DNA from 3 places in the Saccharopolyspora sp. NPDC002578 genome. Region 3 is predicted to be linked to each of the others. Evidence: riboswitches for the same ligand, from Rfam matches in the RefSeq annotation. Region 3 holds a riboswitch; each other region holds the start of a gene.
What was found. A riboswitch is a leader RNA that binds a small molecule or an ion and turns the genes downstream of it on or off. The one in region 3 is predicted to bind glycine.
Positions count from the first base shown of each region.

Region 1: linked by a shared signal. The riboswitch ahead of gcvP (aminomethyl-transferring glycine dehydrogenase) and the one ahead of gcvH (glycine cleavage system protein GcvH) in region 3 are both predicted to bind glycine.
Region 2: linked by a shared signal. The riboswitch ahead of gcvT (glycine cleavage system aminomethyltransferase GcvT) and the one ahead of gcvH (glycine cleavage system protein GcvH) in region 3 are both predicted to bind glycine.

Region 1 covers NZ_JBSFWJ010000001.1:312,690-323,970, reverse strand. Annotated here, with positions in the region: gene exaC (acetaldehyde dehydrogenase ExaC) at 1-1,272, shown strand, start outside; gene ACWD38_RS01455 (DUF779 domain-containing protein) at 1,272-1,679, shown strand; gene ACWD38_RS01450 (beta-N-acetylhexosaminidase) at 1,823-3,409, opposite strand; gene ACWD38_RS01445 (propionyl-CoA synthetase) at 3,529-5,406, opposite strand; gene ACWD38_RS01440 (hypothetical protein) at 5,807-6,025, shown strand; gene ACWD38_RS01435 (CDP-alcohol phosphatidyltransferase family protein) at 6,364-6,969, shown strand; gene gcvH (glycine cleavage system protein GcvH) at 7,155-7,538, shown strand; gene garA (glycogen accumulation regulator GarA) at 7,654-8,112, shown strand; gene ACWD38_RS01420 (bifunctional nuclease family protein) at 8,660-9,136, shown strand; gene ACWD38_RS01415 (MerR family transcriptional regulator) at 9,468-10,034, shown strand; glycine riboswitch at 10,160-10,262, shown strand; gene gcvP (aminomethyl-transferring glycine dehydrogenase) at 10,431-11,281, shown strand, end outside.
Region 2 covers NZ_JBSFWJ010000087.1:14,075-20,163, reverse strand. Annotated here, with positions in the region: partial or broken gene ACWD38_RS27095 (serine hydroxymethyltransferase) at 1-61, opposite strand, end outside; gene gcvT (glycine cleavage system aminomethyltransferase GcvT) at 152-1,267, opposite strand; glycine riboswitch at 1,386-1,482, opposite strand; glycine riboswitch at 1,483-1,610, opposite strand; gene ACWD38_RS27085 (TetR/AcrR family transcriptional regulator) at 1,697-2,344, opposite strand; gene ACWD38_RS27080 (long-chain-fatty-acid--CoA ligase) at 2,575-4,164, shown strand; gene ACWD38_RS27075 (acyl-CoA dehydrogenase family protein) at 4,399-5,577, shown strand; gene ACWD38_RS27070 (hypothetical protein) at 5,658-5,819, shown strand; gene ACWD38_RS27065 (hypothetical protein) at 5,864-6,089, opposite strand, start outside.
Region 3 covers NZ_JBSFWJ010000003.1:39-5,881, reverse strand. Annotated here, with positions in the region: gene ACWD38_RS02610 (SSI family serine proteinase inhibitor) at 1-2, shown strand, start outside; gene ACWD38_RS02605 (YidH family protein) at 116-514, shown strand; gene ACWD38_RS02600 (DUF202 domain-containing protein) at 553-849, shown strand; gene ACWD38_RS02595 (organic hydroperoxide resistance protein) at 903-1,322, opposite strand; gene ACWD38_RS02590 (MarR family winged helix-turn-helix transcriptional regulator) at 1,324-1,842, opposite strand; gene ACWD38_RS02585 (L-serine ammonia-lyase) at 2,132-3,484, opposite strand; gene gcvH (glycine cleavage system protein GcvH) at 3,508-3,882, opposite strand; glycine riboswitch at 3,928-4,022, opposite strand; glycine riboswitch at 4,023-4,115, opposite strand; gene ACWD38_RS02575 (glycoside hydrolase family 30 protein) at 4,325-5,785, shown strand.

The sequences.
Region 1 (11,281 bases), on a different contig from region 3:
CTGCTGGCCATCGCCGACCGCATGGAGCAGAACCTGGAGAAGCTCGCGGTCGCCGAGAGCTGGGAGAACGGCAAGCCCGTCCGGGAGACGCTGGCCGCCGACATCCCGCTGGCCATCGACCACTTCCGCTACTTCGCGGGCGCACTGCGGGCGCAGGAGGGCTCGCTGTCGCAGATCGACGCCGACACCGTCGCCTACCACTTCCACGAGCCGCTCGGCGTCGTCGCCCAGATCATCCCGTGGAACTTCCCGCTGCTGATGGCGACCTGGAAGCTGGCGCCCGCGCTGGCGGGCGGCAACGCGATCGTGCTCAAGCCCGCCGAGCAGACCCCCGCGTCGATCCACGTGCTGCTGGAGCTGATCGGCGACCTGCTGCCGCCGGGCGTGCTCAACGTCGTCAACGGGTTCGGCGTGGAAGCGGGCAAGCCGCTGGCCTCGAACTCCCGTATCCGCAAGGTCGCCTTCACCGGTGAGACCACGACGGGCCGGCTGATCCTGCAGTACGCCAGCGAGAACATCATCCCGGTCACCGTGGAGCTCGGCGGCAAGAGCCCGAACATCTTCTTCGACGACGTCGCCGCGCAGCGCGACGCCTTCTACGACAAGGCGCTCGAAGGGTTCACGATGTTCGCCCTCAACCAGGGCGAGGTGTGCACCTGCCCGTCGCGGGCACTGGTCCAGCAGGGCATCTACCGGGACTTCCTGGCCGACGCGGTGGCGCGCACGGAGACGATCAAGCAGGGCCACCCGCTGGACACCGAGACCCAGATCGGCGCCCAGGCCAGCAACGACCAGCTGGAGAAGATCCTCTCCTACATCGACATCGGCAAGCAGGAGGGCGCCAAGGTGCTCACCGGCGGGGAGCGCATCGAGCACGGCGGCGAGCTCGCAGGCGGGTACTACGTGCAGCCCACGATCTTCGAAGGGCACAACAAGCAGCGGATCTTCCAGGAGGAGATCTTCGGCCCGGTGCTGTCGGTGGCGTCGTTCTCGGACTACGACGAAGCGCTCAAGACCGCCAACGACACCCTCTACGGCCTCGGCGCCGGGGTCTGGTCCCGCGACGGCAACACCGCCTACCGGGCGGGCCGCGACATCCAGTCCGGCCGGGTGTGGGTGAACAACTACCACGCCTACCCGGCGCACGCGGCCTTCGGCGGCTACAAGCAGTCCGGCATCGGCCGCGAGACCCACAAGATGATGCTCGACCACTACCAGCAGACGAAGAACCTGCTGGTGAGCTACGCCGAGAGCGGCCCGGGGCTGTTCTGATGGGCGACACGGACACGGGCACTCCCGCACGGGTGGCCGTGACGCCGGAGGCGGCGGAGCTGATCCGCCGCCTCCGCGCGCAACACGGCCCGGTGATGTTCCACCAGTCCGGCGGGTGCTGCGACGGGAGCGCCCCGATGTGCTACCCGCAGGGCGAATTCCGCACCGGCGTCTCGGACGTGCACCTCGGCGATCTGGCCGTGGACGACGAGACGGGCGCGCCGGATCCGGTGCCGATGTGGATGTCCGGCGCGCAGTTCGAGTACTGGAAGCACACCCACCTCACCATCGACGTGGTGCCGGGGCGGGGGAGCGGTTTCTCGTTGGAGGCGCCCGAAGGCCTGCGCTTCCTGATCCGCTCCCGGCTGCTCACCGACGAGGAGTGGGCGGCGCTCGGCGAGAGCTGACGCGGCGCCGGGGTGAACGGACCGTTCGTCCAACCGGATCGGGCGAACGGTCCGTTCACGCAACCCCGCGGGTCGGCGCGTTCGAAGAGTCAACGGACCGTTCGTCCCACGGCATTGGGCGAACGGTCCGTTCACGCAGGTGCTCACGGCCAGGGGATCTGCGGGGAGCGGGTGAAACCGATGCCCGCCGCCGTCCAGCGCGGTCCCTGCTCGGCGAGCCGGGTGCGGAACGATTCCCAGTCGTGCGTGGCCGCGGGCGACCAGCCGAGCTCGGCGATGGCCGGGAGCCGCGGGAACGCCATCGTCTCCAGGTGCGCGGAGTTCTCCAGCGTCTCCGTCCACATCGGAGCCTCGACGCCGAGCACGGACTCCGCGGGAACACCGGGCAGGTGGCTCGCCGGGTCCCAGCCGTAGGCGTCGGCGACCTCGATGAAGGCCGCCCAGCTCAAGCCGAGCTCGGTGGACTCGTCGTACTTCATGTCCAGGTAGGACCGGTCCGCGGGCGACATCAGGATCTTGTTGCCGCGGGCGGCGGCAGCGGCCATCTCGGCGGCCTCCGCGCTCTCCACGCCCCAGTACTGCACGACCGAACCGGCCTGCGGCTCGGCCTTGGCGTACTCGTGCCAGCCCAGGGCGGTCTTGCCGTGCTTCTCGACGATCGGCAGCGCCCGGTCCATGAACGCCCGGTACTGCTCGTCGGTCGTCGCGTCCGCCTCGTCACCGCCGATGTGCAGGTACGGGCCGGGGGTGAGCTCCGCGATCTGGCCGATCACGTCGTCGAGGAACTCGTAGGTGATGTCCTTGTCCACGCACAGCGAGCTGAAGCCGACCTCGATGCCGGTGTACAGCGGCGGCGCGACGCCGTCGCAGTTGAGCTCCGCGTAGGACGACAGCGCCGCGTTGGTGTGCCCGGGGGTGTCGATCTCCGGGATGATCGTGACGTGCCGGGACTCGGCGTAGGCGACGATCTCGGAGTAGTCCTGCTGGGTGTAGAACCCGCCGGGCCCGCCGCCGACCGAGGTGCTGCCGCCGTGCTCGGTCAGGCGCGGCCAGTCGTTGATCTGGATCCGCCAGCCCTGGTCGTCGCTCAGGTGCAGGCGCAGGAAGTTCATCTTGTAGCGCGCGATCTGGTCGATGTAGCGCTTGACCTGCTCGACGTCGAAGAAGTGCCGGGCCACGTCGAGACCGGCTGCGCGGTGCTCGTAGCGGGGCCGGTCGGTGATCTCGCCGCCGGGCACCGTCCACGGCCCCGGCTGGACCTGCGGGCTCTCGATCGCGGCGGGCAGCAGCTGGCGCAGCGTCTGCACGCCGTTGAACAGCCCTTCGGCCGCACCGGCGTGCAGGGTCACGGCCTCGCCGGTGACCTCGAGCCGGTAGCCGGCGGGGCCGAGCTCGGCGTCGTCGAGGCGCAGCGCGACGTCGCCGCCTTCGGCGACGGGCAGCGGGAACCCGGTCGAGGGGCGCAGAACCCCGGCCAGGTAGTCGGCCACGTCGTTCGCGCCGGGATCAGCGGTGATCGCGCTCTCGGCGGTCAGCGCGAACTCGACGTCCGGTGCTTCCCGGACGGTTTCCGGCGCGGGGATGACCTGGTGCAGCGGCGATTCCGGTGCGGCGGTCGCCGCGGGCGTGATCGTGCTCAGCGCTCCGGCGGTGAGCACACCGGTCAGCAGTGCGGCCGTCGCGGCGCGGACCCGGCGCGCGCGGGCAGGCCGTGCGGAGGTGAGGGGCATGGGCTCGCTCCCGGTAGGGGACGTGATCATAAAGGTATAGACCACGCGTCCCGCTCAGGCAGCGCCCGAACGGACGTATCGGACGCCGTCCGGGGCCCCTCCCCGTCTCGCCGCGGTGCTCAGCGGTCGCCGCGCAGCGCCGCCCGCAGGTCCTCCAGCACGGCCGGGTCCTCGATCGTCGACGGCACCTTCGTCTCCCCGGAATCGGCGATCTCCCGCATCGACTTGCGCAGCACTTTGCCGGAGCGGGTCTTCGGGAGGCCGTCGACCACGTCGACGTCGCGGAACGCCGCGACCGGTCCGATCTGGTCCCGCACCGCGGCGACCAGCTCCGCGCGCAGCGCCTCCGGATCCGCCTGCACCCCTGATTTGAGCACCACGAAACCGCGCGGCACCTGGCCCTTGAGCTCATCGCGCACACCGATCACGGCGCACTCCGCGACCGCCGGGTGCGTCGCCAGCACCGCCTCCATCGAGCCCGTCGAGAGCCGGTGGCCCGCCACGTTGATCACGTCGTCGGTGCGGCCCATGACGAACACGTAGCCGTCCTCGTCGACGTGCCCGCTGTCGCCGGTGAGGTAGTAGCCCGGATAGCGCGACAGGTACGACTCGACGAACCGCTCGTGATCGCCCCACAGCGTCGGCAGCATGCCCGGCGGCAGCGGCTGCTTGATGCAGATCGCGCCGTCCGCACCGGTCGGCAGCTCCTCGCCCGCCTGGTCCAGCACCCGCACGTCGAAACCCGGCACCGGGACCGTAGGCGAACCCGGCTTGATCGGCATCGGCTCCAGCCCGCGCAGGTTCGCGCAGATCGGCCAGCCCGTCTCGGTCTGCCACCAGTGGTCCACCACCGGCACCTCCAGCGTGCGCACCGCCCACTGGTAGGTCTCCGGATCGAGCCGCTCACCCGCCAGGAACAACGTGCGCAGGCCGGAGATGTCGTAGCGGGCGAGCTCGGCGGCCTCGTGGTCCACCCGCTTGATCGCGCGGAACGCGGTGGGGGCGGTGAACAACGCCTTCACCCCGTGCTCGGCGATGACCCGCCAGAACGCCCCCGCGTCCGGGGTTCCCACCGGTTTGCCCTCGTAGACCACCGTCGTGGCCCCGGCCAGCAGCGGCCCGTAGACGATGTAGGAGTGCCCGACGACCCAGCCCACGTCGGAGGCCGTCCAGAACACCTCGCCGGGGCCGATGTCGTAGATCGCGCTCATCGACCAGCGCAAGGCCACGGCGTGGCCGCCGTTGTCGCGCACCACGCCCTTCGGGCGACCGGTCGTGCCGGAGGTGTAGAGCACGTACAGCGGATCGGTCGCCGCCACCGGCACGCAATCGGTGGGCTCCGACGCGGCGAGCTCCTCGGCCGCGTCCGCCTCGCCGGGGCCGAGCTCGGCGCGCACCTGGTCCCGCTGGAAGATCAGCACGCCGCCTTCCGGGCGGTGCTCGGCGAGCCGCAGCGCCTCGTCGACGATCGGTTTGTACTCGACCACGCGGTTCGGCTCCAGGCCGCAGGACGCGGCCACCAGCACCGTCGGCCGGGCGTCGTCGATCCGCGCGGCGAGCTCCTTGGGCGCGAAGCCGCCGAAGACCACCGAGTGGACCGCGCCGATCCGCGCGCACGCCAGCATCACCACCAGCGCTTCCGGGATCATCGGCAGGTACACGATCACGCGGTCGCCCTTGCCGACGCCGCGCGCCCGCAGCGCTCCCGCGAACCGGGACACCCGGTCCAGCAGCTCGCGGTAGGTCCACCGCGACACCTGCCCGGTCATCGCCGAATCCCAGATCACCGCGTCCTGGTCGCCGCGCCCGTCGCGGACGTGCCGGTCCAGCGCGTTGAAGCAGGTGTTGAGCACTCCGTCCGGGAACCACCGGCCGGAGTCGTCCAAGGCCCTGGTCGGGGCGCGGTCCCAGTCGACGGCCGCCGCGGCGTCCAGCCAGAACCCCTCGGGGTCCGTGCGGCTGCGCTGGTAGGCGTCGGCGTACGCACCCATGGTCATGACCTCCCGCTGGCGGTGTCGACGAGCCCCAGAGTCCTACCCGACGACGGGCGTTCGCGCCAGCATCCGCGCCGCGCCGGGCCCGGGACGCGCTCCGTCCCGCGCGCCGCCGTGCGACAGTCCACAATGGGCGATCGACGGGCCGGTCGGTTTCCGTCGCAACAACAAGATGATCGTGTGTTTCGCGACGAACGGTCGGTGTGGTTTCTGCCGCGCCGAACCCGCGCACTTTCAAGATCATCCGCTCGTCGGTGCGGTCCTCCCGCTGGGCGCACCCCCGTCGAATTCAGGGGAACGTGCGGTCATGGGTCGAACACAATGCGTGGGTGGGGAGGCGGCCGGATAACGCGCACCGCGGTTCGGTCGACAACCGTGATGGAGGTGTCGAGCATTGATCAGCGTGGAAACGACTCACCGGGACGGCATCGTCGACGATGATGCCGAGACGGCGGAACTGCCCACCACCCCGTGCAGCGTGGTGTGGAGCGGCGGCCACTCGTTCGTCCTCGAAGGCGTGGGCGGGCGCGCCCGCTGGGCGGGCGTCGACGACCGCGGCCGGGCCCGCTTCCTCACCGACGCGGAACTGCAGCGCCGCGGCTGGAGCCACAACCGCGGTTGACCGGTCCGCCCACCCCCGGCCGCTCCGGCCACCGCAAGGGGGGTGTGGCACCCTGATCCGAGCGGGCGCCCGAGGCGCCCGAGACCCGCAGGCGCAGGTGAGCGCTTCGCGGTGGATCGACAACCGTGTCAGGGAGGGCTGTGGTGCAGGACGCCGACGGCACCACGGCCGGAGCCAAAGGCCAAGGTGAAGCGGGCGATCCCACGTCCCCGGAACCGGCGGGCTCCAGCATGGCCGAACACGACGAACCGGACCGGGGCGCGGAAGCCCCGGAGCGGTCGTCGCAGTCCGCTGAACGACCGGAACCCGACGCGGAGGCCCCGGCGCCCGATCCCGGCATGGCCCGGATCAAGGAAGTCGCCGCCGGCGTCTGGGACGACCCCTGGCTGACCTGGCCGAACCTGCTGTCCCTCGTGCGGCTCGCCGGCGTCCCGCTGTTCCTGTGGCTGCTGCTCGGGCCGCAATCCGACCTGCTCGCGCTGCTCGTGCTCGTGGTCAGCGGAGCCACCGACTGGCTCGACGGCAAGCTCGCCCGCTGGCTCGACCAGTACAGCCGCGTGGGCGAACTGCTGGACCCCGCGGCCGACCGGCTCTACATCGTCGCGACGCTGATCGCCTTCGTGCTCCGCGACGTGATCCCCTGGTGGGCCGCCGCGGCGCTGATCGGCCGCGACGTCGTGCTCACGCTGTGCCTGCCGGTGCTGCGCTGGCACGGTTTCGAACCGCCGGAAGTGCACTACCTCGGCAAGGCCGCGACGTTCTGCCTGATGTACGCGTTCCCGCTGTTGCTGCTGGTGCAGGAGGACTTCGCCTTCGAAGGCGTCGTGCGCCCGGTGGCCTACGCCTTCACCTGCTGGGGCGGCGCGCTGTACGTGTGGGCGGGGGTGCTGTACCTGATGCAGGTCATCGCCGCCGTGCGCGCCGCGCGCTCCCGACCGGCCTGACGCCCGCGCCTTCCTCCTGGAGCGACCCGGCCGGGATCCGGTGCCGTGTCGATCACGGCGTGCCCATCTTGCGGTCGAAAGCGGCCGCGACCTACGCTCGCGTGGCCCGTCGCGATCACTGCGCGCGGGTGCGGTGGCGCACTTCGGCCCCCGCTCCACGGCTCGACGAGGAAGGCGGGACCCCAGTGGCCCCGGACGGGATCAAGTACACCCAGGAGCACGAGTGGGTGCTGCGCACCGGCGCGGACACCGTGCGCGTCGGGATCACCGACTACGCCCAGCAGCAGCTCGGCGACGTCGTGTTCGTGCAGCTGCCCGAGGTGGGGGAGACCGTCGAAGCCGGGGGTGGCATCGGCGAGGTCGAGTCGACCAAGAGCGTCTCCGACATCTACGCGCCCGTGGCCGGGGAGATCGTGGCCCGCAACGAGCAGCTCGACGAGCAGCCCGAGCTGGTCAACTCGGCGCCGTTCGGCGACGGCTGGATGATCGAGATCAAGCTCGCCGACCCCGCCGCGCCCGACGGCCTGCTCGAGGAGAGCGACTACCAAGGCCTCATCGACCAGGGATGATCGTTGATCTCGGGTTCGCAGGCGGCTTGAGGTGGGAGTCCCGCGTCTGCGACCTGGGACGGCACGGTACGTTTGAACGCACTTGCACGACCCATCCGCGCAGAGGAGAGCTCAGGTGAGCCAGAACGACGGGCCCGGCGGCGTTCCGCCGGAGCAGTCACCGGAGACCACCTCGGTCTTCAGGCCGTTCCTCTCGGAGCCGGAGAGCACCGAGAGTGCGACCCCGGAGCCAGCGGCCTCCGGGGTCGATGCGCTGCCCGCCGGGGCTGCCCTGCTGGTGGTCAAGCGCGGCCCGAACGCCGGGTCGCGATTCCTGCTCGATCGGGAGACCACCAGCTCCGGACGCCACCCGGACAGCGACATCTTCCTCGACGACGTGACGGTGTCCCGTCGGCACGCCGAGTTCAGGCGAGAGGGCAACGACTTCGTCGTCGTCGACGTCGGCAGCCTCAACGGCACCTACGTCAACCGGGAACCGGTGGACACCTCGGTGCTCGCCAACGGCGACGAGGTTCAGATCGGGAAGTTCCGGTTGGTGTTCCTGACCGGTCCGATCGAGGGCCAGGGCCGCTGAGCCGAGCGTTCCGCGTACCGAGCGCATCGGGGCGGCGCCTTGCGGCGTCGCCCCGATCGTGCTCGGCGGGCACCGCAACCCGGTCCGCCGCACGGCCGATGATCTTCACGGCCGTTCGGCGCCGCCGGCGGGCGGTCGCGTTACGAGGTGCTTTCCGCAGCGCGCAACGGGTTCTGCGGATGGCGGTGCGGTGTATCGTGGCGTTGGGCATCGTTCGCGTCGGGAGCGGTCGGAGTCCTTCATCGGACGGGCCGGTCGGCGACGCCGCGCGAGCTCGCTCCACGAGGGACCTCCGGGTGTTCGCGGAGGGCGGCGGCGTCAGGAACCGCCTCGGAACGATGTGCGGACCGAGTCGGACAAGGGAATGCCGGGTATCGGCGATCGGCCGGTACGCGGCCGTGAACGGGCCGGAAGAGCCGTCCACCGAGCGGGAATTCCGGGCGGAGGCGATGGCCACCGCCGTATCGCGGGTAGCGTCAGAGGCGTCGGTGCGCGATCCTCGACCAAGGATGTCACGCTTCGGCGCGCTGGAGGAGGCGATGAGACGATGAGCAGCGAAATGCGCGTCGTCGGCGTGCGAGTGGAACTACCAGCCAACCAGCCGATTCTGCTGCTGCGCGAGACCGAAGGCGAGCGGTACCTGCCGATCTGGATCGGATCGGTGGAGGCCACCGCGATCGCGCTGGAGCAGCAGGGCGTGCGACCCGCCAGACCGCTCACCCACGACCTGCTCAAGGACGTCATCGGCGCCCTGGGGCGGGACCTGGAAGAGGTGCGGATCACCGATCTGCAGGAGGGTACGTTCTTCGCCGAACTCATCTTCGACGGGGATGTGCGGGTCTCGGCACGCCCGAGTGATTCGGTGGCGCTGGCGCTGCGGGTCGGAGTGCCGATCCACGCTGACGAGTCGGTGCTGGACGAAGCCGGGCTGATCATCCCGGACGAGCAGGAGGACGAGGTCGAGAAGTTCCGGGAATTCCTGGACTCGGTCTCTCCGGAGGACTTCCGCGGCGCCGATACGTGATCAGGTGAGCGGACGTGCGGTCCGCTCACCCCCGGTGCCGTACCCGGCTCCCGGTGCGAGTTCGCACCGGGAGCCTTTTCGCGTTCGGCGAGCGGCGCGAGCCGGAGCGGGGACGTCACACCCGGGGTGGGCGGGCGGCTCCGCGCGTCGCGTTGACCCGCTCACGGGCCGGGCTTACCGTCGGAGTGCGCGAATCGCCCCGATGTGATTTTCCAGGTCGGGGAAGGTCGAAGCCCCGGTTCCATGATCGTTCCCCCGTTCGGCGGATGATCATGCGTCGAGCCGGGTTCTGGTGGTTCGCCGGCCTCGGGCCGGGCGAGGGGAGGCAGGCGTGGTGGAGCGAGCACCTGGCGAGGATTCCGCCGCGGAGCAGTCGGCGCCGTTCCCCGACACCGCGCTCCCGGACGAGCTCGTCGGCTACCGCGGACCCGCGGCGTGCCAGATCGCCGGCATCACCTACCGGCAGCTGGACTACTGGGCGCGCACCAAGCTGGTCGGCCCGTCGATCCGCGGCGCGGCGGGATCCGGGTCGCAGCGGCTGTACTCGTTCAAGGACGTCCTGGTGCTCAAGGTCGTCAAGCGACTGCTGGACACCGGGGTCTCGCTGCACAACATCCGGGTCGCCGTGGAGCACCTGCGCCATCGAGGCGTGCAGGACCTGGCCAAGATCACGTTGTTCAGCGACGGCACGACGGTCTACGAGTGCACCTCCGCCGAGGAGGTCGTGGACCTGCTGCAGGGCGGTCAGGGCGTGTTCGGGATCGCGGTCAGCGGCGCGATGCGCGAGATCACCGGGACGATCCACGAGTTCCCCGCCGAGCGGGCCGACGGCGGCGAGCACGAGGAGCCGGTCAACGACGAGTTGTCCCGCCGTCGCCGGGACCGCCGCACGGGCTGAGCGCCTCGCCCCGTGACGGGGGCGTCACCGCCGGTCAGCGCCGTGCCCGGCGCACCGGAGTGATCGAGCGGGATGAAGATCGCACTTTCGGTCGTCACTGGATCGGGTAGGCTGCTGAGCATCGCTGACCCCGCGCGGGAGAGTTCGCCGGTGACCTGGTCACCGGCGGCGCCGAAGGAGCAAACCCTCCCCGACAACCTCTCAGGCCTGCTGGACCGCACGGGCGAGATACCTCTGGAAAGAGGGACCACCGGTAGGTGGTTCCCCGCCGACGGTGCAAGCCCGGTCGCCGTACCGGGTGAAGCTCTCAGGCGTTCGTATCGCGGACGGTGACAGAGGGGGAGAGCAGCATTCGTGCTGCCGCCCTGTGTCCGTCGCGATGAATGAGGTGTGGCGATGACGACCGAAGACCGTATCCCGCTGGCCGCCCTGGAACACGGCACTCCGTTCGCCGACCGCCATGTCGGGCCGTTGCCCGCCGAGCTGGCGCGCATGCTGGACGTGATCGGTGTCGGCTCGCTGGAGGAGCTGGGCCAGGCCGCGGTGCCCGAAGGCATCCGCGAACGGGACCTGCAGCTGGCCCTGCCGGAGCCGGCTACCGAGGCCGAGGCGCTCAAGCAGCTCCGGGACCTGGCGCGGCTCAACAGCCCGCACACCGAGATGATCGGGCTGGGCTACTACCCGACGATCACGCCGCCGGTGATCCTGCGCAACGTGCTGGAGAGCCCCGCCTGGTACACGGCGTACACGCCGTACCAGCCGGAGATCTCGCAGGGCAGGCTCGAGGCGCTGCTGAACTTCCAGACGATGGTCGCCGACCTGACCGGTGTTCCGGTGGCGAACTCGTCGATGCTGGACGAGGCCACCGCCGCCGCCGAGGGCATGACGCTGGTGCGCCGCGCGGGCCGGGCCAAATCGCCGCGCTTCGTGGTGGACGCGGACGTGATGCCGCAGACCCTGGAGGTGCTGCGGACCCGCGCCGAACCGCTGGGCATCGAGGTGATCGTCACCGACCTCGCCGCGGGTCCCGAGGCGCTGCCGGAGGACGACTTCTTCGGCGTGCTGCTGGCCTACCCCGGTGCCTCCGGCGCGCTCCGCGACCACGAGGCGATCATCGAGCGGGTCCACGAGCGCGGCGGGATGGCCGTGGTCAGCGCCGACCTGCTGGCGCTGACGCTGCTGCGCGCTCCCGGTGAGATCGGTGCCGACGTGGTGGTCGGCACGACGCAGCGCTTCGGCGTGCCGAT
Region 2 (6,089 bases), on a different contig from region 3:
CCTCGGCCACCTCCGGATCCACCGCCGAGAGCTGGTCGTTGAACAGGTCCGGTGTTGACATGAGCAATTGCCTCCTGTGTTCGATCTGGGCTGCGCCGGAAGTTCCGGGCGGTCCTTTCGAGGTTCGTGGTGCCCCGAGGGCGGTGCGGTCTCAGGCGGACCGGCGGTAGAACGGCAGCTCGACGACTTCCACGTCGATCGACTTGCCGCGGATGTCCACCTGCAGGGCGGTACCGGGGGCGCTGTGCGCGCGGTCCACGTACGCCATCGCGATCGGGTGGCCCAGCGTCGGTGACGGTGCACCGCTGGTGACCTCGCCGATCTCGGCGCCGTCGGTGTCGAGCACCCGGTAGCCGTGCCGCGGAGCGCGGCGGGCATCGGTGCGCAGGCCGACCAGCGTGCGCTCCGTCGGCGCTTCCGCGACCTTCGCCAGCGCTTCCTTGCCGACGAAGTCGCCGGGCTTGTCGAGCTTCACGACCCGGCCCAGGTTCGCGTGGAACGGGGTCAGGGACGCTGAGAGCTCGTTGCCGTACAGCGGCATGCCCGCTTCGAGCCGCAGCGTGTCCCGGCAGGACAGCCCGGCGGGGATGAGGCCGTGCGCGGCGCCGGAGTCGGTCAGCGCCCGCCACACGGCGGGGGCGTCGGCGGGCGAGGTGAACAGTTCGAAGCCGTCCTCGCCGGTGTAGCCGGTGCGCGCCAGCAGCACGTCGGCGCCCGCTACCACGCTCGGGTACCCGGCGTAGTACTTGACGCCGGAGAGGTCGGTGCCGGTCAGCGGCGCCAGGATCTCCACGGACTTCGGGCCCTGCACGGCGATCAGCGCGTAGTCGTCGGAGACGTCCTCGTGCGTCGCGTCGAACCCGGCGACGCGGTCGGCGAGCTCGGCGGAGACCACGGCCGCGTTCGCGGCGTTGGCGACCACCAGGTACTCCGACTCGCCGAGCCGGTAGACGATCAGGTCGTCGAGCACTCCGCCGTCGGCGTTGCACAGCATGGTGTAGCGGGCGCGACCCTCGGTGATCGTCGAGGCCTTCGCGACGAGCGCGTAGTCCAGCGCCTCGGCGGCCTGCGGGCCGCTGATCTTGATCTCGCCCATGTGCGAGAGGTCGAACAGGCCGGCGGCGGTGCGCACGGCCTGGTGTTCGGCGGTGTCGCCGGTGTAGCGCACCGGCATCCGCCACCCGGCGAATTCGGTGAAATGTGCGCCCGAGGACGCATGGATCTCCCCTAGCGGTGTCTCTCTCAGGGAGGGGGAAGACGACGTCATGGTGCGGAACTCCTCCTCGTGGGCACCGATCACGTCCGAGGGGACCGGTTGCGGCCACTTCCAGCAGAAACCATATCCGGGGTCCCTCGACGGCGACGGGCGCGGGCGTGCGCTGGCCGGTCTCCCCGGAGTCATTGGCCTGAGAGTTTCACCGCGCGTCGGCGGCTTGCACCTTGGGCGAGGGACGCGTGTCCCTGCTTTTCTCCGTGATCGCCTGGTGTCGTGCGGTGCGGGGCCTGAGAGTTTGTTGGGGAGGATTGCTCCTTCGGCGCTGCACCCAGGAATCGCATCCTGCACGGACCAGGGGCTCCTGGCGGGGCGCAGACTCTCCCGCTCGACGTCGTCGGCGTGTTCGTCTCGTCTTCTGTTGTGTTCAGAAACGCTACGGAGATCACACATCGCAGTCAACCGAACGTGAGCGTGATCCCGTTACCCTCCGAAGTCGTCCGCATGGGCCGTGACCTGCTCGTACTGCACTCGCAGGCCGTCGACCAGGGCTTGCAGCGCGACCTCGAAGCTGGCGTCGTCGATCTCCGCCGCGTGCTCGCGCAGCAGGTGCGCGTTGCGCAGGTGCGGGAACCGGTCGTCGTAGATCTCGGCGTCGTCGACGAACCCGCCTGCGAACGATCCCATCGCGGCGCCGACGACGAGGTACTTGGTGGAGGCGCCGATCATCGTGGCGTACCGGGGTGGCCAGCCCGCGCTGGTCAGGCCGCCGTGCACCGCGTCGGCGCGGCTCAGCGAGGTTTCGCGGCGGGCCGGGCCGGAGGCCATGAACGGCACCAGGTTCGGGTGGGCGGCCAGCGCCGCCCGGTAGGAGCGGGCCCAGCGCAGCAGGCCGGTGGTCCAGCCGGCGGCGAAGCCGGTGGTGTCCACGGTGGCCATCACGTCGTTGGCGACGTCGTGCAGCAGGGCTTCCTTGGTCGCGACGTGGTTGTACAGCGAGGCGGCGCGGACTCCGAGCGCTTCGGCGAGCTTGCGCATGGACAGCGCTTCGAGCCCGGACGTGTCGATGATCACCAACGCGTGCTCGCGGATGCGTTCCGGTGTGAGCTGGGGACTCTTCGGTCTGCCCATGCCGCGCTCCTGCCTGCCATCCGGCCCTGCGCCGTGGCGTTCCGATGCCGCACCGTGTTCGGCCGGTTGCCCTGCGGCGACTCCGCACAGTGTCCGGGGCGGTGGTCTTGCCGCGGTCCGCGGGGTGGTCCTAGAGTCCAAAACTAACGACGTTAGTCGCCAGGTGTCCATCGGCGGGCGCGGTGCGGGCCCCCGATCGGCGTCGGGCGACGTCCTCACGGAGGTGGACGATGGTCAACGACGACGAGTCCTCGGCGCCGATCAAGCCGCAGACCACGCTGTCGCTGGTGTCGGTGCTCGCCGAACCGGCCAGGATCACGCCACGGGCGACCGCGGTCGTCGAAGGCGCCGAGCAGGTCGACTACGGCGAGCTGTGGGAACAGGTCCGCGCGCACGCCGCCGCGCTGCGCGCTCGCGGCGTCGAACCGGGCGACCGGGTGGCGATCGTCGCGCCCAACGTCATCGACTTCGTGCGCGCCTACTACGCAGTGCTCACCGCGGGCGCCGTCGTCGTTCCGGTGCCGCTGCTGCTGGTTCCCGACGAGGCGGCGTACCTGCTGCGCAACTCGGGCGCGAAGCTCGTCATCGGCCACACGAGCCAGCTCGCCCTGGCCGCCGAATCCGCGCGCCGGGCCGGCATCCCGCTGGTGTCGGTCGGTTCCGGCGGACCGAGCCAGGACGCGCCGCCGTCGCTGTCGGCGGAGGCTGCGGACGCCGAACCGGTGCGCGCGTTCGAGACGCGTTCCCCGGAGGACCCGGCGGTGATCTTCTACACCAGCGGCACCACCGGCCGCCCCAAAGGCGCGGTGCTGACCCACCTCAACCTGGTCATGAACGCGACGGTGAACGCGTTCGACGCCAACGACACCCGGTCCGAGGACCTGGTGCTGGGCTGCCTGCCGCTGTTTCACGTGTTCGGCCAGACGGTGTCGCTGAACACCACGTTCCGCGCGGGCGCCACGCTGGTGCTGCAACCGAAGTTCGACCCGGCGGAGGCGCTGCGGCTCATCCGCGACCACCGGATCACGCAGCTCAACGGCGTGCCCACGATGTACATCCGGATGCTGGAGGCCGCGGGCGACGACGCCGAGGTGCCGAGCCTGCGGATGTGCGTTTCCGGTGGCGCCGCGCTGCCGGTCGCGGTGCTGGAGCGGTTCCAGCGCCGCTTCGGCGCCCCGATCCACGAGGGCTACGGCCTGTCGGAGACCTCGCCGACGGCGACGGTGAACCAACCGGCGTTCGGCCCGCGCGCGGGCACCGTCGGGCACGCGCTGTGGGGCATCGACGTCGAGGTCGCCGAACCGTCCGTGGAGGACCGCATCGAGCTGCTGCCCGCGGGCGAGGTCGGCGAGATCGTGGTGCGCGGCCACAACGTGTTCGCGGGCTACCTGGACGACCCGGAGGCGACCGCGGCGGCCGTCGTCGACGGCTGGTTCCGCACCGGCGACATGGGCACCAAGGACGCCGAGGGCTACGTGTCCATCGTCGACCGCAAGAAGGACCTGATCATCCGCAACGGCTACAACATCTACCCGCGCGAGGTGGAGGAGCTGCTGATCCGGCACCCCGCGGTGGCCCAGTGCGCCGTGATCGGCCTGCCCGACCCGGGGCGCGGCGAGGAGGTCTGCGCCGTGGTCGTGCCCGAACGCGGCGAGGAACCCGACGAGGCGCTGGGCAAGGCGATCACCGCCTGGGCGGCGGAGCAGACCGCGCACCACAAGTACCCGCGGCGCGTGGTGTTCGTCGACGAGCTGCCGCTGGGACCCAGCCACAAGGTCCTCAAACGCGAACTCCGCTCCCGGATTGGAACGGCTGGCTGAGGTGGTCGCTCAGCGGAACCTCAGCGGCTTCCTCGCTGCGGGATCGATTTCTCATGTAGCTCCCTACACCACGAAATCGCTGTCCTCGCGAGGAAACCGCTGAGAACCCGCCGGTGGTTCTGTTGCTCAAGCTGGTCACTGCTCAGCGGCTTCGCCGCTGACAGGACAACGATCGAAGACTCATCGTGCACGGACGTCTCACTCCCTCGACCTCGCCGAAAGGAAACGCCACCGATGGTCGACTTCTCCCTCACCGAGACCGAACGCGACATTCGGGATTGGGTGCGCACCTTCGTGCAGCGCGAACTCGTGCCGCTGGAGCAGGAGGTGCTGCGCCGCGAGCGCAACCACGAGCGCGGCCTGACCCGCGAGGAGCTCAAGGACCTCAGGCAGAAGGCCCGTGACGCCGGGTTCTGGGGCGTGCAGACCCCGGAGGAGTACGGCGGGATGAACCTCTCCGCGGTGCTCACGGCGCTCATCGAGATCGAGCTGGGCCGCACGTTCGTGCCGTTCAGCTTCGGCGGCTACGCCGACAACATCCTCTACCACGCCAACGAGGACCAGAAGCAGCGCTACCTGGTGCCCACCATCGAGGGCGACCGCAAGTCCTGCTTCGCGATCACCGAGCCCGGCGCGGGTTCGGACGCGAAGAACCTGCGCACCACGGCCCGCAAGGAGGGCTCGGAGTGGGTGATCGACGGGGAGAAGACGTTCATCACCGGCGGCATCGACGCCGACTTCACGATGGTCTTCGCCGTCACCGACAAGGAGAAGGGCGCTGACGGCGGCGTCACCTGCTTCCTCGCCGACCGCGACGCCGGCTGGCGCTCGGAGCCGATCGAGATCATGGGCGAGTGGGACCGCCAGCCCGCCTCCCTGGTCTTCGACGGCGTGCGGGTGCCGGAGGAGAACGTGCTCGGCGAGGTCGGCGGCGGGTTCAAGCTGGCCATGCAGTGGATCGGCCGCGGCCGCTACCTGCTGCCCGCCCGCGCCCTCGGCGGGTGCGAGCGCATGATGGAGATGTCGATGGACTACGCCCGCAACCGGCAGACGTTCGGTGCGCCCATCGCGGATCGCCAGGCCATCCAGTGGATGATCGCGGACTCCGCGGTCGAGATCGAAGCGCTGCGCTGGCTGGTGCTGCAGGCGGCGTGGCAGGCCGACCAGGGTGCCGACTCCCGGCACGCCCAGTCCATCGCGAAGCTCTACGGCGGCACCCGCGCCAACGAGATCGTGGACCGGATGCTGCAGATCCACGGTGGCATGGGCTACACCCGCGAGCTGCCCATCGAACGCTGGTACCGCGACATCCGGCTGCTGCGGATCTTCGAGGGGACCGACGAGATCCAGCGCCGCACCATCGCCCGCAACCTGCTCAAGGGCCACGCCTCGGTCAGCGGTGTGCTCGGATGATCGGTGGGCCCTCGATTCCGTGTCCGAATTGCCGGTAGCCTGGTGGCAGGCATGACCGACCGGCCCGACTGGGAGCTGCTATGTCGTTGTTCAAGAAGCTGACCGACTTCGCCAAGAGCCCGCAGGGCAAGAAGGCGATCGACCAGGCGAAGCGATACGCGAGCGACCCGAAGAACAAGGCCAAGATCGAGCAGGTGAAGAACCGCTTCACCGGCGGCGGCAAGGGCAACAGCAGCCACTGACCTCCCGCTTCCACGATGCCCCCGGCGTGCAGCCGGGGGCATCGTCATGCGGATGGGGCGTAGTGGAAGACGGGCACCGGTTCGGCATGTCCGGCGGTGAGGTCGCGCAGCAGCTCCAGCGCGGATTCGGCGGTGTCCGAGGTGAGGTCGGCGAACGCCAGGTGCAGCGTTCGCCCTTCGGCTCGGGCCGTGGCGAGCGCGTCAGGTGCTTGTCTGATCAGCTCTTCGGCGACCGCGCGGTTCTTCACCCAGAGCTGTTCGAACCCGGAC
Region 3 (5,843 bases):
GAGGCTCGCCGCCGGACACCGGCTCTCGCACGGCGCGGGCGCCGGTGTCCGCGTGGAGCAGCGGGTGCGCGCACTCTGCAGCGGCTCGTTGCGCCGGTCGCACTACGGTGGCCGCATGGCTTCCGAGAACGACGACCCCGCTTGTAGGCGCTGGCCACATCGGCTCTACGGGGTAGGTGACGAACCCGATCCCCGGTTCACGCTCGCCAACGAACGAACGTTCCTGGCGTGGATCCGGACCGCGCTGGCCCTGATGGCCGCGGGAGTCGGCGTCGAGGCCCTGAACGCCGCGGCGGGCACCGGCTCGGATCCGCTGCGCACCTCGTTGGCGGTGCTCCTGCTGCTGGCGGGCGTCGTGTGCAGCGTGGCGGCGTTCGGCCGGTGGATGACCATGGAGCGGGCGCTGCGCACGAACTCCCCGCTGCCACCGCCGAAGCTGGCGCCGATCCTCGGGTTCGGCCTGGGCTTGATCGGGCTCGGCGCGCTCGCGCTGCTGCTGATCAGCGGGTTCTGAGGATGCCGGACGAACGGCGGGGTCCGTGGGATCCCGGTTTGCAGATCGAACGCACGACGCTCGCCTGGTTGCGCACCGGGCTGACGTTCGTCGTGGGCCTGATGGTGCTGCTGCGGTTGCTGGTGCACCGCAGCGCGGTGGCCGCCGCCGTGTGCGCCGCGGTGGCGATCCCGCTCGCGGTCGCGATCACCGTGCTGTCGTGGAGCAGGCATCGGCAGGCGGAGCGCAGGTTGCGCGCCGAGGACCCGTTGCCGGACGGCGCGCTGCACGCTTCGCTCACCGCGCTGGCGGTGCTGGCCGGGCTGATCGGAACGGTGTACGTGCTGCTGATGTGACCGTGCCGCGCCGGGGCCGTCGAGGCCCGGCGCGGCACGACCGGTTCACGTCGTCAGGCCACCGCGAGTTCGATCTCGACGTTGCCGCGGATGGCGTTCGAGTACGGGCACACCGAGTCGGCCTGCTCGGTCAGCTGCTGCGCCTGCTCGCGGTCGATGCCGGGCAGGCTCACCGACAGCGAGACGTTCAGGCCGTAACCGCCCGCACCGTTGCTGCCGATGCCGACCTGGGCGGTCACCGAGGAATCGGTGATGTCGGCCTTCGCCTTGCGCGCCACCAGCTGCAGCGCGCTGTGGAAGCACGCGGCGTAGCCGGCGGCGAACAGCTGCTCGGGGTTCGTGGAGTCCCCGCCGGGGCCACCCATCTCGCGCGGCACCGCGAGGTCCAGGTCGAGCACGCCGTCGGACGAGCGGGTGCGTCCGCCCCTGCCCTCGCCGGTCGCGGTCGCCTCGGCCGTGTACAGCGCTGCCATCTCAGTCTCCTTCTGTCGTGGTCCCGCGCAGGAGCTCGTCGGTGATGGGAACGCCCGCCGCCACCGCGGCCCGAGCCCGCTCCGCGGCCTCGTCCACGTTCGCCGTGAGCCGTTCGAGCGTCGAGCGCAGTTCGCGCACTTCGTCGAGTCCCATGCCGATCGCGGCGAGGACTCGATGCGGCACGACCGCCGCCCGTTCCCGGAGTTCGCGCCCCTCATCGGTCAGCCCGACCTCGACGGAACGCTCGTCCCGAGCGCTGCGCCGCCGCGCGACCAGGCCACCGGCTTCGAGCCGCTTCACCAACGGCGACAACGTCCCGGAATCGAGCCGGAGCGTCGCCCCGAGATCCTTGACCGCCAGCGAATCGCGTTCCCAGAGCACCAGCATCACGAGGTACTGCGGGTAGGTCAGCCCCAGCTCGTCGAGGAACGGCCGATACAGGTTGGTGAACGAGCGCGACGCGCTGTAGAGCGCGAAGCACACCTGCCGATCCAGCGACAGCACCGAGTCCGAACTCATCCCGCCTCCTGCACGAGATCGACACTAGCCCCAATTTGAGTTGCCCGCAACTGAGTTGTGCGCAACTCAATGCGAGGAAGGGAACCTTCCTGTCACCCGGTGCCGCCACGCTCCACCGACCCGGGCACGCGACGATCGGAATCGGCACCTCACCACACCGGCTCACCGCGACGAGCGCGGACGAGCAGACCGTGACAGGAAGGTTCCCTTCCTCACGTGGATGACAGGAAGGTTCCCTTGCTCGCCCTGCCCGCCCGGAGCGGGCCTGCGTTCGGGCAGGGCGGCGGGATCAGCACTCGATGACGTTGACGGCGAGGCCGCCGCGAGCCGTCTCCTTGTACTTGGCCTTCATGTCGCGGCCGGTGTCGCGCATGGTCTTGATGACCTTGTCGAGCGAGACGACGTGGCTGCCGTTCCCGCGCAGGGCCATCCGCGCGGCGGTGACCGCCTTGACCGAGGCGACGGCGTTGCGCTCGATGCACGGAATCTGCACCAGGCCACCGATCGGATCGCAGGTGAGCCCGAGGTTGTGCTCCATCGCGATCTCGGCGGCGTTCTCCACCTGCCACGGCGTCGCACCGAGCGCCTCGGCGAGCCCGGCCGCCGCCATCGAGCACGCCGAGCCGACCTCGCCCTGGCACCCGACCTCGGCACCGGAGATCGAGGCGTTCTCCTTGAACAGCACGCCGATCGCCCCCGCCGCCAGCAGGAAGCGGATCACGCCGTCCTCGCTGGCGCCGGGAACGAAGCGCACGTAGTAGTGCAGCACCGCGGGAACGATGCCCGCGGCCCCGTTCGTGGGCGCGGTGACGACCCGGCCGCCCGCCGCGTTCTCCTCGTTGACCGCGAGGGCGAACAAGGTGAGCCACTCCATCGGATCGTCCTGCTCGGTGAGGCTCGCCCGCAGCGCCGCCGCGCGCCGGTTCACCTTCAGCCCGCCGGGCAGCACTCCATCGTTGCTGCACCCGTTGTCGACGCATTCGCGCATCACGCCCCAGATGTGCAGCAGCTGCGCGCGGATGTCCGCCGCGGAACGCCACGACAGCTCGTTGTCGAACATGACGTCGCTGATCCGCGATCCCGAATCGGCCGCCCTCGCGAGCAGTTCCTGCCCGGTGCGGAACGGGTGCCGGACCGCGGTCTCGTCCGGTTTGATCCGGTCGGTCCCGGTGGCGCCGTCGTCGACCACGAACCCGCCGCCGACGGAGTAGAACACCGCGGCGCGCAGTTCACCCGAGGTACCGAACGCGGTGAACCGCATGCCGTTGGGATGCAGCGGCAGCGATTTCCGCCGGTGCATCACGAGGTCGCGATCGACGGAGAAGGCGATGTCGTGCTCGCCCGCCAGCGACAGCCGGCCACCGGTGCGGACGGCGTCCACCCGGTGTTCGACCGCGGCCGGATCCACCGTCTCCGGATCGTGCCCTTCGAGCCCGAGCAGCACCGCTTTCGGACTCCCATGACCATGCCCGGTCGCTCCGAGCGACCCGAACAGCTCGGCTTTCACCCTGGTGACCTCGCCGAGCAGACCCTCGGTGCGCAGGCGTGCCGTGAACATCCCGGCGGCCCGCATCGGGCCGACGGTGTGCGAACTGGACGGCCCGATGCCCACTGAGAAGAGGTCGAAGACGCTGATCGTCACAGATCCGTCCCCCTCAGCCCGGCTTACTCACCACCGGTCAACTGGGCGTATTCCTGCGCCGTGAGCACAGCACCGGTCTGCTCGGCACGCACGTCGAGCAGCCAGCCCTCGCCGAACGGGTCCCCGTTGACCACCGCGGGGTCGTCCGCCGCCGCCTCGTTGATCGCCACGACCTCGCCGGTCACGGGCGCGTACAGGTCGCTGACCGACTTCGTCGATTCCAGCTCGCCGCAGGTCTGGCCCGATTCGATCCGCTCGCCCACCTCGGGGAGCTGCACGTACACGATGTCGCCGAGCGCTTCGGCCGCGAAGGGCGTGATGCCGATGCGGACCAGGTCACCGCGGTCCTCGATCCACTCGTGTTCCTCGGTGTAGCGCAGCTGCTCGGGCAGGGACATGGAGGCTCCTCACCATCGTGGGCACAGGTGTGCCCGGGTTCGTGGGCCTCCCCCTCTGTTGCGGAACCTGAGAGCTTCACCGCGTCGTGCGCGGTTTGCACCGTGGGTGCGGCGCCGGAGCGCGCGCTTTCCAGAGTCGCCTCGCCCGAGCGGTCATGGGTGCCTGAGAGTTTGCAGGGAGTGTTTGCTCCTTCGGCGCCCCGTCGGCGCGGGGTCTCTCCCGCCCGGGATCTGCGGCATATGCGGTTGTGGACGTGCCCAGCAACGATAAACGGGCACCCGTCGGTGTCAATGCCCCCTCGCTCCGGATCACACGGATCGAGAGAGGAAGGGAACCTTCCTGTCACCGGTGACAGGAAGGTTCCCTTCCTCGCCTCGCGGAGCGCGGGGTTGCGACCGAATGGAGCTACCCGGGCAGGATTGGTCAGACCACCCTGGGCAGATGGATCACAAGACACGAGGCGGGGTCGCGGCGCCTCGCGCCGGGCGGGCCGCCGCGCTGGTGCTCTCCGCGATCACGCTCAGCACCGGTCTGGTGCTCGCTCCACCTGCGCACGCGGCCCCGGCGGTGGGGGTCTGGTTGACCACGAAGGACGGCCAGAGCAAGCTCGCGCGCCAGCCCGACGCGGAGTTCGGGGCGGGCGGCGGGAACGAGACGATCACGGTCGACCCCGGGACGACGTACCAGGCCGTCGACGGGTTCGGGGCGGCGCTGACCGACTCGTCGGCTTGGCTGGTGAACAACTCCCCGCGGCGCGACGAGATCATGTCCCGGCTGTTCGACGCGGACACCGGAATCGGCCTGACCGCGTTGCGGCAGGTCGTCGGCGCCTCGGACTTCGCGCGCTCGACCTACAGCTACGACGACGTGCCCGCCGGGGAGAGCGACTACGAGCTGGCGGAGTTCTCGATCGCTCACGACGAGGCCGACATCCTGCCGCTGCTACGACGGGCCGGGGAACTGGCTCCGGAGCTGAACGTGGTGGCGACGCCGTGGAGCGCGCCCGCGTGGATGAAGTCCAACGGCTCCATGGTCGGCGGGGAACTGCCGGCGCAGAACTACCAGGTCTTCGCCGACTACCTGGTCCGCTTCGTGCAGGCATACGAGCAGGCCGGGGTCCCGATCGACTCGCTGACCCCGCAGAACGAACCGTTGAACGATCCGCCGTCGTACCCGGGCAGCCCGATGTCCCCGGAAGCCCAGGCGGCGTTCATCGGCAACGACCTCGGTCCGAAGCTCGACGCCGCGGGCCTGGACACGAAGATCCTGGCCTACGACCACAACTGGGACGACACCGAATACCCGAACCACGTGCTCGGCGACGCCAACGCGGCGCGGTACGTCGACGGGGCCGCCTTCCACTGCTACGGCGGGACGCCGGACGCGCAGAGCGCCGTGCACGACGCGCATCCGGACGCCGAGATCCACCTCACCGAATGCTCCGGCACCGAGTCGGAGGATCCGGCGGCGACCTTCGGCGACACGCTGACCTGGCAGGCGAGCAACCTGATCATCGGCGGCACCCGCAACTGGGCCCGCAGCGTCGTGCTGTGGAACCTGGCGCTGGACCCGGCGCACGGCCCGGTCATGGACGGCGCGTGCGACGACTGCACCGGAGTGACCACCATCGACAACGCCACCGGCGAGGTGGACTACAACGCCGAGTACTACGCGCTCGGGCACGCCAGCAAGTTCGTGCGGCCCGGAGCGGTCCGGATCGGATCGAACGAGCTCGACGGGGTGCAGAACGTCGCGTTCCGCAACCCGGACGGTTCCACCGCGCTGATCGCGCTCAACCCCGGCGGTGCCGAACGGCCGATCACCGTGTCCTGGCAGGGCCAGGAGTTCGACTACGCGCTCCCCGCAGGCGGTCTCGCCACCTTCACCTGGCCCCCGGCCTGACCCCGGATCGGGTGCGAGGAAGGGAACCTTCCTGTCACCGGTGACAGGAAGGTTCCCT